One region of the Agrobacterium sp. genome, then DNA from elsewhere that is predicted to be linked to it. Evidence: predicted binding sites of a transcription regulator. Region 1 holds the regulator's gene; each other region holds the start of a gene.

Region 1 (4,414 bases):
TCCAGATGTCCTTTGCCGCAACCATCGCGCTCGTCGCCTCCTATGCCGCCTGGAGCCGCTGGCGTGTTGATCGCGAGCGGCTGTTCATCGGGCGCAAACCGGCATGGATGACGGTGGCGCAAACGGCGGGCGCCATCATCGGCGGCGTCATCACGACCTCGTTGATCGGCGGTCTTTCGACTGCGATCTATTCCGCCGAGCATTTTCAGCGTGTCACCACCTATGGACTTTTTGCCAATCTGGCCGCCATGCCGCTCATGTCGCTGATCGTCATGCCTTTCGGCCTTGTCGCCATGCTGCTGATGCCTTTCGGGCTTGATGCTCCGTTCCTCAAGGTCATGGGTTACGGTATGGCTCTCGTGATCGAAGTTTCCCGGGAGGTGGCCTCCTGGGGAGGAAGCGCTGCGACGGGGCGGCCACATGGCTGGTTCCTGGGGCTTGCCTCCGTTGGTTTTCTGCTGCTGGCATTGTTACGCAGCCGGCTGGCGCTTCTTGGTTTGCCGTTTCTGGTCCTCGCCTTTGGCCTGTCGGCGGCCACGGCCTATCGCAATCCGCCTCATCTGCTTGTTCATGAGGATGGCATGCTGGTGGCGCTGCTGGAGGATGGCAAAGCCTACACGACGAAAACACGGCCGCAGGGTTTCGTTTATGACCAGTGGCAAAGGGCACTGCTGCTGCCGGAACAGCCAGTTCCGCCGGTCTTTCTCAAGAGCGAGGCTGCGGCAACCACCGTGGCTTTGACCAAGGCGAAGCTTGATCCGGAAAAGATGAGGGCGGTTACACGGCAGATGACGGTGGCCCTGAGAGACGCGGAGCCCGGTATTTTCACCTGCAGCAAAGGCATATGGTGTGCCGCACGCGCGGGAAGCGGCGAATGGATCATCGTTCTGGAAGATGGTCGATTTGCCGGAAAGGCTTGTGATATCGCCGATATTGTCGTCGTTTCCCGCAGAACATCCTTCTCCCAATGCCGCTCGGGCGCACTCTTGCTTAACCGCGATATCCTGCGGCGGATCGGTTCACTGGAAATAGACTTTGCCGGCAGCGATCAGGTAGCGGTAGTCGGCAGGTTGCGCGCCGCGATAGCCGGCATGGACAGGCCCTGGAGCGAACATCGCTATTACGACTGGAAAAGCGGCCGTTTTGACCATGAGGTCCCTGATGCCGTCACGCGGTTGCTGGCGGCACCACAATGAGGGCCGCCAGCCTGGATCGTCAGGCCTTGATGCGCAGATCCGTCGTCAATTCGCCGATCCCGCCGATTTCCTCTTCATGCGCCGCGTCGCGCCAGGTTTCCTTCAGTCCGGCCTCGTACCATTCGCGCATGGCGGGCAGGGCGAGCAGCCGGTCACAATAGGCTTTCGCTGCGGGCGAAAGTTCCGCGCCATAGGTCTGGAAACGGAAAGCCACCGGGCAGAAGAAGGCATCGACCGCCGTAAATTTCTGGCCGGCAAGAAAGGGCCCGCCAAATTTTGCCAGGCCTTCGCTCCACAGCGCATCAACGCGCTTTATGTCGGCCGCTAGCCCGGTATCACCACCCTTCGGTTTTACGCGAATGCCGACCGACATGGGGTAGAGATTGCGCAGCGAGAAAAAGCCCGCATGCATTTCGCTCGCAGCCGAACGCGACCAGGCTCTTGCCTGCTTGTCGCTCGCCCAGACGCCCTGATGTCGCTCCGCCAGATATTCGGCGATCGACAACGATTCCCAAACCGTCACGCCTTCATCAACGAGGCAAGGCACCTTGCCGGTTGGCGAAAAGGTGGAGAAGGAAACGCCTTCGCCGAAGGGAACGAGTTTTTCATCGAAAGCAATGCCGAGCGTGCGCATCAATACCCATGGCCGCAGTGACCATGAGGAATAGTTCTTGTTGGCGATATAAAGATCGTACATGGCGTGTTCCCCGATATGATGCGCATTTCTATACCGGCGGATGGGCCCAGGAATATTGCAAATAATCCATGGCTCCCATAAGCCGCATTGATGAGTGGGGCAGGAAGAAAAGAAGCACCTGCACGTCACCATTCGGAGATGACGACGAAACACACCGCGACGAGACTGATGACCTGCATCCTTTCTCAACGAAATTAAGGATGCTCATTTTCAATCATCTGTTTCTTACCGCTGCCTGCTGGCCTTCGCGATAAAAGATGTGCGGACCTGCCAGACGATGTCGTTTCTCACTTATGCAGAGCCGCATCGTTCCAAGGAGCAAGCTGCAATGCTCCATAAGGGGAGCGCCATAATCTTGATGGTGCCCGCAGCAAAAGGAATTGCGGCCCCATGCCTTGAATCAATGGTAACGGCGGATCAGCCCTACCAGCTTGCCCTGGATTTTCACCCGGTCCGGTCCAAAAATACGCGTTTCATAGGCTGGGTTTGCCGCCTCGAGCGCAATGGAGGCGCCCTTGCGACGGAAACGCTTCAGGGTGGCTTCCTCATCATCCACCAGCGCTACGACGATATCACCCGGATTCGCCGTATTGCCATTGCGGATGATGACGGTATCGCCATCAAAAATGCCGGCCTCGATCATCGAGTCGCCCTTGACCTCAAGAGCGTAATGTTCGCCCGAACCGAGCATATCAACAGGCACGGCCACATCGTGGGTATTGTTCTGGATGGCGGAAATCGGCACACCGGCGGCAATGCGGCCCATGACCGGCACGGTGACGGCCCCGACGAGATCATTGGCCGGCGTCTTGGGGGCAGGGGCCGCTTCCGGCGCCTTGGCCTTGCCAAGGCTGCCTTCGATGACGCTCGGCGAAAAGCCGCGCTGCGGCCTTGCACCCGGCGTATAGGCCTCAGGCAGCTTGATGACTTCCAGCGCTCGCGCTCTATTTGGTAGCCGGCGAATAAACCCGCGCTCTTCGAGGGCGGTGATCAGGCGGTGGATGCCAGATTTCGAGGCAAGATCGAGTGCGTCCTTCATTTCATCGAAGGATGGCGGCACGCCGGACTCTTTCATTCGTTCATGAATGAAGAGAAGCAATTCCTGCTGTTTGCGCGTGAGCATGAGGAAAACACCCTTTAGAATCGTAGTGGAAGTCGCGAAACAAATACAGAACGAACACTATATGTTCCATATGTGTTCCGCAATCCCCTAAAATTTCGTGAAGCTGCTATCTGTTGTTTTGATGATTTGCTTCTTGGCCTACGATTGTGCTTTTCTGCGGCCCAAATCGTCCAGGCATGTCCGGGCGGAGTGCCAGCGCAGGAAACAGGTCATGATGAAATCCCATAGCGTCGATCATCTCGTTCTGCCGGTGCAGGATATCGGCGTTGCCGCGAAACGTCTCGCCAGCCTTGGATTTACGGTCTCACCGGAGGCTTTGCATCCTTTCGGCACCCGAAATGCCTGTGTTTTTTTTACCGACGGGACCTATCTGGAGCCGCTCGTAATTGCTGATCCGGCTAAATATAATGCGTCGGCAGACAGGGGAGATGTGTTCACGGGCAGGGACAGGGCCTTCCGGCAACGTGACGGGCGGGAGGGTTTTTCGGCTCTTGTCGCCAAAACCGAAGATGCCCTTGCCGACCATGACAGGTTTCTGACGTCTGGCGTGTCAGCGGGCGATGTGTTCCAGTTTTCGCGGCCTGTGCGGATGCCGGATGGATCGGAAAGCGAGGCGGCGTTCCGGCTGGCTTTTGCGGCAAGCGGGGCGGCGGATTTCTTTCTGTTTAGTTGTCAGCGGCTGCAGGCCCTGCCGGGCGATCGAACAGTGCTGGAGCGCCATGCCAACGGTGTCTCCGGCCTCAGTGAAATCGTTCTGTTCTCCGGTGATGATCCGAACGCGGCGCGCTTGATCGAAACGGTGTTTGGTTGTGAGGGCAGAATATCTCCGGATGGTGATATGGTTTTCGCGACTGGCAATGCGCGCATCAGATTGACCGGAAAACCTGATTTCAGCGGACAGGCTCCGAATACTCCTGATTGGAGAGGCGGCGGATTGCGCGGTGCGGGCATCGTCTTTTCGTCACACGATCTTGCCGTGACAGAGGCGGCGCTTGCTGCTAATGGCGTGTCCTGCGCAAAAGCGGGCGGTCGCCTGGTGGTGCCCGCAGCACCTGGTCAGGGCGTTGCCTTCGCCTTCGAGGAAAAATGATGAGCGTTACGAACAATCTCAAAGTCACCGCCGGCGACGGCGCCAGCAAGGTTTCCTTTTCCAATACCGAGCGTTTTTCGCTGATCGCCGGCCCCTGCCAGATGGAAAGCCGGGAACATGCTTTCATGATCGCTGGCATCCTGAAGGAGCTTTGCGACAAGCTGGGGATCGGGCTCGTTTATAAGTCCTCCTTCGACAAGGCGAACCGCACCTCGCTTTCCGGCAAGCGCGGCATCGGCCTTGACAGTGCGATGCAGGTTTTCGCTGATCTCAAGAAGGAATTCGGCTTTCCTGTTCTGACCGACATT
Region 2 (4,414 bases), on a different contig from region 1:
TGTCGGCCTGCCACATGGCGGTATAGCCGCTTTCGTCGAGAATCTGCTCGGCAAGCGTGGTGTGCTCGGTATTTTCCAGGAGACCCTGCCAGCGGCGGAAATCCTGCACCACATCGAACAGCGCCTTGCGGGCCTTCGGTTTCAGCTCGTCGGTCTCGATGATATCGGCGGCTGCCGCCAGCATCGGAATATCACGGGCGCGGGCATAGTCGTGCAGGTTGCGGATGGTCGTATCGCCGAGGCCGCGCTTCGGCGTATTGACGATCCGCTCGAAGGCCAGATCGTCGGCCGGCTGGCAGACGAGGCGGAAATAGGCCATGGCGTCGCGGATTTCGAGGCGCTCATAAAAGCGTGGGCCGCCGATGACGCGATAATTGAGGCCGAGCGTCACGAAACGGTCTTCGAATTCGCGCATCTGGAAGGAGGCGCGAACGAGGATCGCCATGTCGTTCAGCTTGTGGTTCTTGCGCTGAAGCTGTTCGATTTCCTCGCCGACCGCGCGGGCTTCCTCCTCGGAATCCCAGGCGGCATGCACAACGACTTTTTCATCGTCAGGGCTGCTGCGTTCGGTGAACAGCGTCTTGCCGAGACGGCCCTCATTATGGGCGATCAGATGCCCGGCTGCGCCGAGAATATGCTCGGTGGAGCGATAGTTGCGTTCGAGCTTGATGACCTTGGCGCCGGGAAAATCCTTGTCGAAGCGGAGGATATTGTCCACTTCCGCGCCGCGCCAGCCATAGATCGACTGGTCATCGTCACCCACGCAGCAGACGTTCTGCGGCTCGTCCTTGGCGCGCTGCGCGAGAAGCCGCAGCCACATATATTGCGCCGTATTGGTGTCCTGATATTCGTCCACCAGAATGTAACGGAACTTCTGGTGATACTCCTTCAGAATATCCGTGTGGCGGCGGAAGATGCTGATCGGGTGCATCAGAAGATCGCCGAAGTCGCAGGCGTTCAGTGTTTTCAGCCGGTTCTGATAGGCGGTGTAAAGTTCGCGACCCTTGCCATTGGCGAAAGCGCGGCTGTCACCCTCCGGAATATCCGGCGGCGTCAGCCCCTTGTTCTTCCAGCCGTCGATCATGCCGGCAAACTGCTTTGCCGGCCAGCGCTTGTCATCGAGACCTTCGGCCTGAATGAGCTGCTTGATCAGCCGCACCACGTCGTCCGTATCGAGAATGGTGAAATCCGACTTCAGGCCGACGAGTTCGGCATGGCGGCGCAGAAGCTTGACGCCGATGGAGTGGAAGGTGCCAAGCCAGGGCATGCCCTCGACAGCGCCGCCGACCAGAACGCCGATACGTTCCTTCATCTCGCGGGCCGCCTTGTTGGTGAAGGTCACGGCAAGGATCTGGCTGGGATAAGCACGGCCGGTCGCGAGAATATGGGCGATGCGGGTCGTCAGAACGCGGGTCTTGCCGGTGCCGGCGCCCGCAAGGACAAGAACGGGTCCGTCAAGCGTTTCCACGGCGTCGCGCTGTTCCGGGTTGAGGCCGGAAAGATAATCGGGCGCAGCACGCGTCTGATCGCGCGCAGCCATCGCGCGGGCGGCAATGCCGAGCCCGCCGGCGCTTTCCGCGCCTGCATTATTCGTCGCTCTGCGCGGCGTCACGGGTTCTTCATCGAAGAACGGCATATCGTCGAAACTGTTGCTCATGCGGCCCAATGTAGTGATTCGGGATATAAAGGCCAGAACCGCGTTCTGCTTTTATTCCGGTATCATCGGTCAAAACGCCTATTCCAAGGCATTTTTTGCTTCATGCCTGCCTGTCGGCATCAAAAGCGGCATCCACCGGGACTTGCAGCGCCACCGCAAGCTGGTTGGTCTTGGCGGCAAGCGCGATGACCCGCAGGAGATCGGCGTGCTGCTCGCCGGTCATGCCCTTGGCTTTGGCGGCGGCCGTGTGGGAATGGGCGCAATAGGAGCAGCCATTGGTGACGGACACCGCGATGTAAAGCATTTCCTTGACCACGGGGTCGAGCGCCGAAGGTGTCGCCATCACCGCCTTGACCTCGGCCCATGTCTTTTCCAGAAGGTCAGGATCGAAGGCGAGGTAGAGCCACATATTATTGATGAAGCCCGACTTGCGGGTGGTGCGGATGTCGTCAAATACCGCCTTGACGCGCGGATCGGCTTCGGGATTTTGTACTTTCGTTACGGTGCTCATGGCTTCCTCCGGTTCTTTTCCTGTGGGCAGATTACCGCGCTGAAGAATATTTGCGATAAAAATGGCCTTCGTCGTGTGCTCGACGAGAATCCATCACAAATTACAATTACGTAAGAAACGGATTTGTGCGTTGCCTCGTTTTAAACGAGGGGGAATACTGCTGCTGTCCCGAAGCCTGCGCTTTAGGGGCTGCTTTATGCTGCGATGATCAACCGGAGAACTATATGCGGGTCTGGAAACAGGTGGGTGTCAGTCTGGCCGTGGTGGGAGCAGGGCTCTGTCTCTGGGGCTTTTATTCGCCCGAAGCCCGCAATGTGCTCGCCAGCATGGGGCTCGGCAAAACGCCGGCAGGCGCGGTAGAAGTCGCAGCGGCCGGCTCGCCCGCAGGCCAGAATGGTGGTTCGCGGCGCAACGGCAACGCCACCCTGGTGGTGACGGCTCCCGTGAAAAAGGGCACGGTCAATGACCGGCTGAACGCCATCGGCAACGGCCAGGCGATCCAGTCGGTCGTCGTCATGCCGCAGACATCGGGCACGCTTTCAGAAATCCGCACGGCCGCCGGCGCGCGCGTCGTGAAGGGGCAGGTGCTTGCGCGGCTCGATGACGAAGAGCAGGTGATCGAACGCGACAAGGCGCAGGTCGCGCTGCGCAGCGCGATTGAAAAATCCAGTTCCTACAAGAACCTGAAATCCGTCTCCCGCCTCGATGTGATGGATGCGCAGATTGCCGAGGAGTCCGCCAAGCTGGCGCTCAGCACCGCCGAACTCAATCTCAGGCGCCGCGACATCGTCGCGCCGATTGAGGGTGTGGCCGGTATCGTCGCCGCCAATATCGGCGACAACGTTACCACGCAGTCAACCATCGTCAGCATCGACGACCGGTCGGAAATTCTCGTCAATTTCTGGGCGCCCGAGCGGTTTGCAACCGTGATCAAGGTCGGAATGCCGGTGGAGGCGACCTCCATTTCGCGTCCCGGCGAAAACTTCAAGGGTGAAATCGAAGCTGTCGACAACCGTGTCGATGAAGCAAGCCGCACGATCCGCATCCGGGCGAAGTTCGGTAACGAGAAGGACGAGCTGAGGGCCGGCATGTCCTTCGGCGTCACCATGCGTTTTGCCGGGGAGACCTATGCTTCGGTCGATCCTCTGGCCGTGCAGTGGGATGCGGAAGGCTCCTATGTCTGGCGCGTCACCGACAACAAATCGAACAAGGTTCGGGTGCAGATCGTGCAGCGCAACCCTGATGCGGTTCTCGTCAAGGCGGAGCTGGCGGAAGGCGAGCCTGTCGTGATCGAGGGCCTTCAGCGCGTGCGTGAAGGCGGTGCTGTCCGCGTCGGCGAACAGCCGAAACCGGAGGAGGTCGCCAGCCAATGACGCAGTCGCCTTCCGGTCAGGATTCCAAGCTCGCTTTTACCGCATTGTTCGTGCGCCGGCCTATTCTGGCGGCGGTCCTCAACACGCTGCTGGTCGTGGCTGGTCTCGCCGCTCTGGTTGGCGTCGAGGTGCGCGAATTGCCCGACGTCGACCGGCCGTCGATCAGCGTCAGGACCACCTATGAAGGTGCTGCACCTGAGACGATCGACCAGGAAGTGACGCAGACCATCGAAGGTGCGGTGGCGCGTGTCAGCGGCATCAAATCCATCGCTTCCAACTCGCAATTCGGCACCAGCCGCGTGACGATGGAATTTGGCGACAATGTCGACATGGCCGTTGCGGCCAACGATGTGCGTGACGCTATTGGCCGCGTCACCAATCAGCTGCCCGATGATGCCGACGAGCCGCAGATCATCAAGGCGGATTCCGACAGCCAGCCGATCATGCGCCTTGCCGTCACCTCGTCGACGCTCAGCATGGAAGATCTGACCAAGCTGGTGGATGACGAGATCATCGACCGTCTGGCTGCTGTCGACGGCGTTGCCGATGTCGAGCTTTATGGCGATCAGGAAAAGGTTTTTCGCGTCGATCTCAATCAGGCAGCACTCGCCAGCCGTGGTCTGACCGTGACCGATGTTTCCAACGCGCTCGCCAGCGCGGCACTCGACGTGCCGGCGGGGTCGCTGAAAAGCACGACGCAGGACATTGTCGTGCGCGCCACGGCGAGCCTGACGAAGCCCGAGGATTTTTCCAACCTTCTCATTAAGAACAATATCCGCCTTCGCGACGTGGCAACCGTCATGCTCGGTGCGGATGACGAATCCACCTCGCTGCGCTCCAATGGCGTGCAGGGTGTCGGTCTTGGTGTCATCC
Region 3 (4,414 bases), on a different contig from region 1:
GGGCCATCGGGCCCGATATAAGCGAGCTTCGAGTGCCCCAGCGCTCTGGCGTCCTCGACGAGCTGCCGTGTTCCCGCGGCATAGTCGCCGCCCACATAAGGAACCGGCCCGCCAGCGTCTTCACGTCGGCCGATCGCCACGAAAGGATAGTCTTCCGAGACCAGCCGGGCGAGTTCCTTGCGATCGAATTCGCGACCGAGAACCAGACAGCCATCGGCGATCCTGAGCCTGTTGCCTTCCGAAAAAATCTTGCGGTTATTGCCGACGCCGGCGCTGGTCAGCAGCAGAAGATCATAGGCCTGCTGCTGCGCCTCTTCCTCGATACCCAGCAGGAACGGCGTGAAGAAGTCGGCCTGCGCGCTCGGGAAAGCCGGCTCGTAGGTGAAAACGCCGAGGATGCGGTTCAGCCCCTTGGCCATTCGCCGCGCGATCGGGTCGGCGACATAACCTGTCTGGCGAATGACCGCCTGTACCCGTTCGCGGGTTTCAGCCGGGATGCGGGCAATCGCGGCCGGTGCGCCATTCAGAACAAGCGATACCGTTGCCTGACTGACCCCAGCGAGCTTGGCGATGTCGTTTTGCGTGAGGCGTTTATGATTGGTCACGCGATGCCCTCCCCGACATCCGATCGTTGCTAATACGTATTAGCTGCTAATGCGCATTAGCACGATTTGTGGGCACCGAGTCAAGCGATAAAGATGCACTTGCTGAGGGAGGCCACGGGGTTGTGACAAAAAGCACGCCCCGCGGCGGCAGTACTGGTGGAAGCGGCTATAACAGCCGTAAAATAGCAATCAGCCCGGATTCACGGACCCGCAGGTGCTTTCTCACCGGTGAGCTTCTGTTCAAGCAGCCATGTCCACATCGCCTCGTCCTTCAGCACTTTCCCTTCGACCGCTTCATGGTCCGTATCTTCGAACACGGTGAGCCGGACATTTCGTTTCAGTTCCTGAAGGCGTTGCACGAGGACCACCGTGTCGGACAGCGGAATCACAGCGTCATTTGCGCCATGAAAGGCCCAGAAAGCTACCCTTTCATTCGTTCGATTGAGGTAATGCCGGATACCGCCGCCGGCGATCGGAACAACCGCGGCAAAAGTTTCAGGAAACTGCGCGGCCATCGACCATGCGCCGAACCCTCCCCGGCTATAACCGATCAGATAGATGCGCTCGCGATCCACCCGATGATCGGCCACCACCGCCTGAAGAACACTCGCCACGCGCTCGATCGGATAGAGCAATTCTTCACTCGGATTTTGCGGCGAGAACACCAGAAAATGAAAATCGCGGCCTTCTTCAATCAGTTTCGGCAGGCCGCTGCGGCGCAGCTTTTCGATGTCGTCGCCGCCCTGATCGCCGCCATGCAGCCAGACGACAAGAGGATAGGTCTTATCCGAACTGGCGTAGTCCTTGGGCGTGTAGAGCAGATAGTTGATATCAGAGGCGATGGTGACATCGGATTTCATCGCCTTCTGTTCGGCCTGGGCAAAAGTCGAGGCAGCGATTGCGGCGACAGCGATCAGGCAAAGTTTCAGATGCTTCATGGTCTGGTCCTCCCAAAACGCGCCTCCTCCCGAGGCGCGATTATTGAACTCGCGGATCACCGGGTTGGTTCAAAGGTTTCGCTGCAGAATGAGAAAATGCACTGAAACAAATTGAGAATATTCATATATTTCATAATAATACCGCTATTTCCTCATGCGTAATCTGATTTGCGATTGCGGTATCGGGCACGCCCGGCAACCAGCAGCCACCGACGAACTGCAAGCGACCTTTCGGAACAATAAATCTCACCACCGACCGTGTTTAAACGACGGGAAAGAGGCGTTCAGCATTTGTTCTGGATTGGTGTTTGAGTCTTTGCTAATCATTGCGACAACAGGGCAGACAATGGCCGGCGATTCCGACAACTGCCATCTCTGAAGATGTCCTCACCATGGGGACAGGCAGGTATCAAGGATTGTTCGCATGGCGGTTGCCTATCTGGAAAAGCTCAACGAACAGCAGCGCAAGGCGGTGGAGCATGGCGTTGGGCTGACAGACGGCCACACGGCCGGGCCTCTGCTGATCATCGCCGGGGCCGGTTCGGGCAAGACCAATACGTTGGCCCACCGTGTCGCACATCTGATCGTGAATGGCGCCGATCCCCGCCGTATTCTGCTGATGACGTTTTCGCGGCGTGCCGCCACGGAAATGTCGCGCCGCGTGGAGCGTATCTGCAAACACGTCCTCGGCGGCAATTCGGGGGCTCTCACCGACGCGCTCGCGTGGTCAGGCACCTTTCACGGCATCGGCGCGCGCCTGTTGCGCATTTATGCCGAACAGATCGGGCTCAACATCGATTTCACCATCCACGACCGCGAGGACAGCGCCGACCTGATGAACCTTTCCCGGCACGAGCTGGGTTTTTCCAAGACCGAAAGCCGCTTTCCGACAAAAGGCACTTGTCTTGCCATCTATTCGCGCGCAGTGAATTCCCAGACGCCGCTCAAGGACATATTGCGCCAGCATTATCCCTGGGTCGCCAATTGGGAGAGCGAACTTAAGGCACTGTTTGCAGCCTATGTGGAGGCAAAACAAGTCCAGAACGTGCTCGATTACGACGATCTCCTGCTCTACTGGGCCCAGATGGTCAGCGACCCCATTCTGGCTGATGATATCGGCAACCGCTTCGACCATGTCATGGTCGACGAATATCAGGATACCAACAGGTTGCAGGCCTCCGTGCTGATGGCGCTCAAACCCGGCGGTCGCGGTTTAACCGTGGTGGGCGACGACGCGCAGTCGATCTATTCGTTCCGGGCGGCGACAGTGCGAAACATCCTCGATTTCCCGGCGTCCTTCAGCCCGGCGGCCGACATCATCACGCTCGATCGCAACTATCGCTCGACACAGCCGATCCTTGCGGCCGCCAACGGCGTGATCGATCTGGCGCGCGAGCGGTTCACCAAAAACCTCTGGACCGAGCGGGAATCGCTGGAGCGCCCGAAGCTCGTGACGGTGAAGGACGAAACCGAACAGGCGAATTTCATCATCGACCAGATTCTTGCAAACCGCGAAACCGGCATGACGCTGAAACAGCAGGCCGTGCTGTTTCGCACCTCCAGCCATAGCGGGCCGCTCGAGGTGGAACTGACCCGCCGCAACATCCCCTTCGTCAAATTTGGCGGCCTGAAATTCCTCGACAGCGCCCATGTGAAGGACATGCTGGCCGTGCTGCGCTTCGCGCAGAACCCGCGCGACCGCGTCGCCGGTTTCCGGCTGCTGCAGATGCTGCCCGGCATCGGACCGAAGAAGGCCGGCAATATTCTCGATGCCATCGCGACAGACCCCGAGCCGCTGCTTGCCCTTGCTGAAATTCCGCCCCCTCCGAAGACCGGCGATGACTGGACGACCTTCACGCAGATGCTGGTGGGCCTGCGGCAGGCCCCGAATGGCTGGCCGGGTGAAATCGGGCAGGCACGGCTGTGGTACGAACCCCATCTCGAACGCATCCATGAGGACGCCGACACCCGCAAGGCAGATCTGCTGCAACTCGAGCAGATCGCTGGCGGCTACCCCTCACGCGAACGTTTTCTGACCGAGCTGACACTCGATCCACCCGACGCCACCAGCGATCAGGCCGGCGTGCCGCTGCTCGACGAGGACTATCTCAGCCTGTCGACCATCCATTCGGCAAAAGGCCAGGAGTGGCGTTCCGTCTTCATCCTGAATGTGGTCGATGGCTGCATTCCCTCCGACCTCGGGGTCGGCACCACCCAGGAACTGGAGGAAGAACGCCGGCTGCTCTATGTCGCCATGACCCGCGCCAAGGACAGCCTGTCGCTGATAACACCGCAACGTTTCTTCACCGGCGGGCAGAACCAGCAGGGTGACCGGCATGTCTACGCCGCAAGAACCCGCTTCATACCGGCGACCCTGCTGCAATTCTTCGAAACGATGACCTGGCCTCTGGTTTCGGCCGCCGCTTCGGAACGAAGCGCGCAGCAGATCCGGATTGATGTGGGTGCGCGGATGCGGGCGATGTGGAAATAAGAGCGGGGGTCCCGGGAATATCGACCTGCACGATGCGCGAACGGACGAGGCCGGCGCCGACTTAGCTTGGGAGTTCTTCCTGACACCCGATCATTCTCTAAACGTGAAAAACAGGCCGCGGCCCAACAGGCTTTCGACATGCTGTTCGACGGAGATTCCGTCGCTCTTGTGTGGGCGATCAATAAAGCGTTATTGACTGTCCCTACCGATAAAGCCATATCACCCTGAGTAGGCAGACCAGACAGGATCCGCATAGTGCAACTAGAAGCATTCTCGATATCAGGCTTAAAAAAGATAACTCCGGCTCGTTTCGGCGACAGCAGGGGTTACTTCAGCGAGGTTTTCAAGAGGGAATGGTTTCGCGAAAATGTAGCCGACGT

Evidence for each region. The regulator LexA, encoded in region 1, represses DNA repair genes until DNA is damaged. The targets are predictions, from matches to a motif close to TGTTCNNNNTGTGTTCNG.
Region 2: AC5I5B_RS02440 (ATP-dependent helicase) is a predicted target of LexA. The motif match lies at 1,699-1,716, and genes of this name have one in related genera.
Region 3: AC5I5B_RS22260 (ATP-dependent helicase) is a predicted target of LexA. The motif match lies at 1,825-1,842, and genes of this name have one in related genera.

What each region holds. Positions count from the first base shown of each region.
Region 1 is NZ_JCABZP010000010.1:128,134-132,547, forward strand. Features, by position in the region: gene AC5I5B_RS07175 (ComEC/Rec2 family competence protein) at 1-1,196, shown strand, start outside; gene AC5I5B_RS07180 (glutathione S-transferase family protein) at 1,216-1,893, opposite strand; gene lexA (transcriptional repressor LexA) at 2,294-3,016, opposite strand; gene AC5I5B_RS07190 (VOC family protein) at 3,228-4,106, shown strand; gene kdsA (3-deoxy-8-phosphooctulonate synthase) at 4,106-4,414, shown strand, end outside.
Region 2 is NZ_JCABZP010000003.1:63,536-67,949, reverse strand. Features, by position in the region: gene AC5I5B_RS02440 (ATP-dependent helicase) at 1-1,657, opposite strand, end outside; gene AC5I5B_RS02435 (carboxymuconolactone decarboxylase family protein) at 1,758-2,168, opposite strand; gene AC5I5B_RS02430 (efflux RND transporter periplasmic adaptor subunit) at 2,393-3,541, shown strand; gene AC5I5B_RS02425 (efflux RND transporter permease subunit) at 3,538-4,414, shown strand, end outside.
Region 3 is NZ_JCABZP010000019.1:158,469-162,882, reverse strand. Features, by position in the region: gene AC5I5B_RS22270 (LacI family DNA-binding transcriptional regulator) at 1-605, opposite strand, end outside; gene AC5I5B_RS22265 (carboxylesterase family protein) at 806-1,543, opposite strand; gene AC5I5B_RS22260 (ATP-dependent helicase) at 1,968-4,034, shown strand; gene rfbC (dTDP-4-dehydrorhamnose 3,5-epimerase) at 4,290-4,414, shown strand, end outside.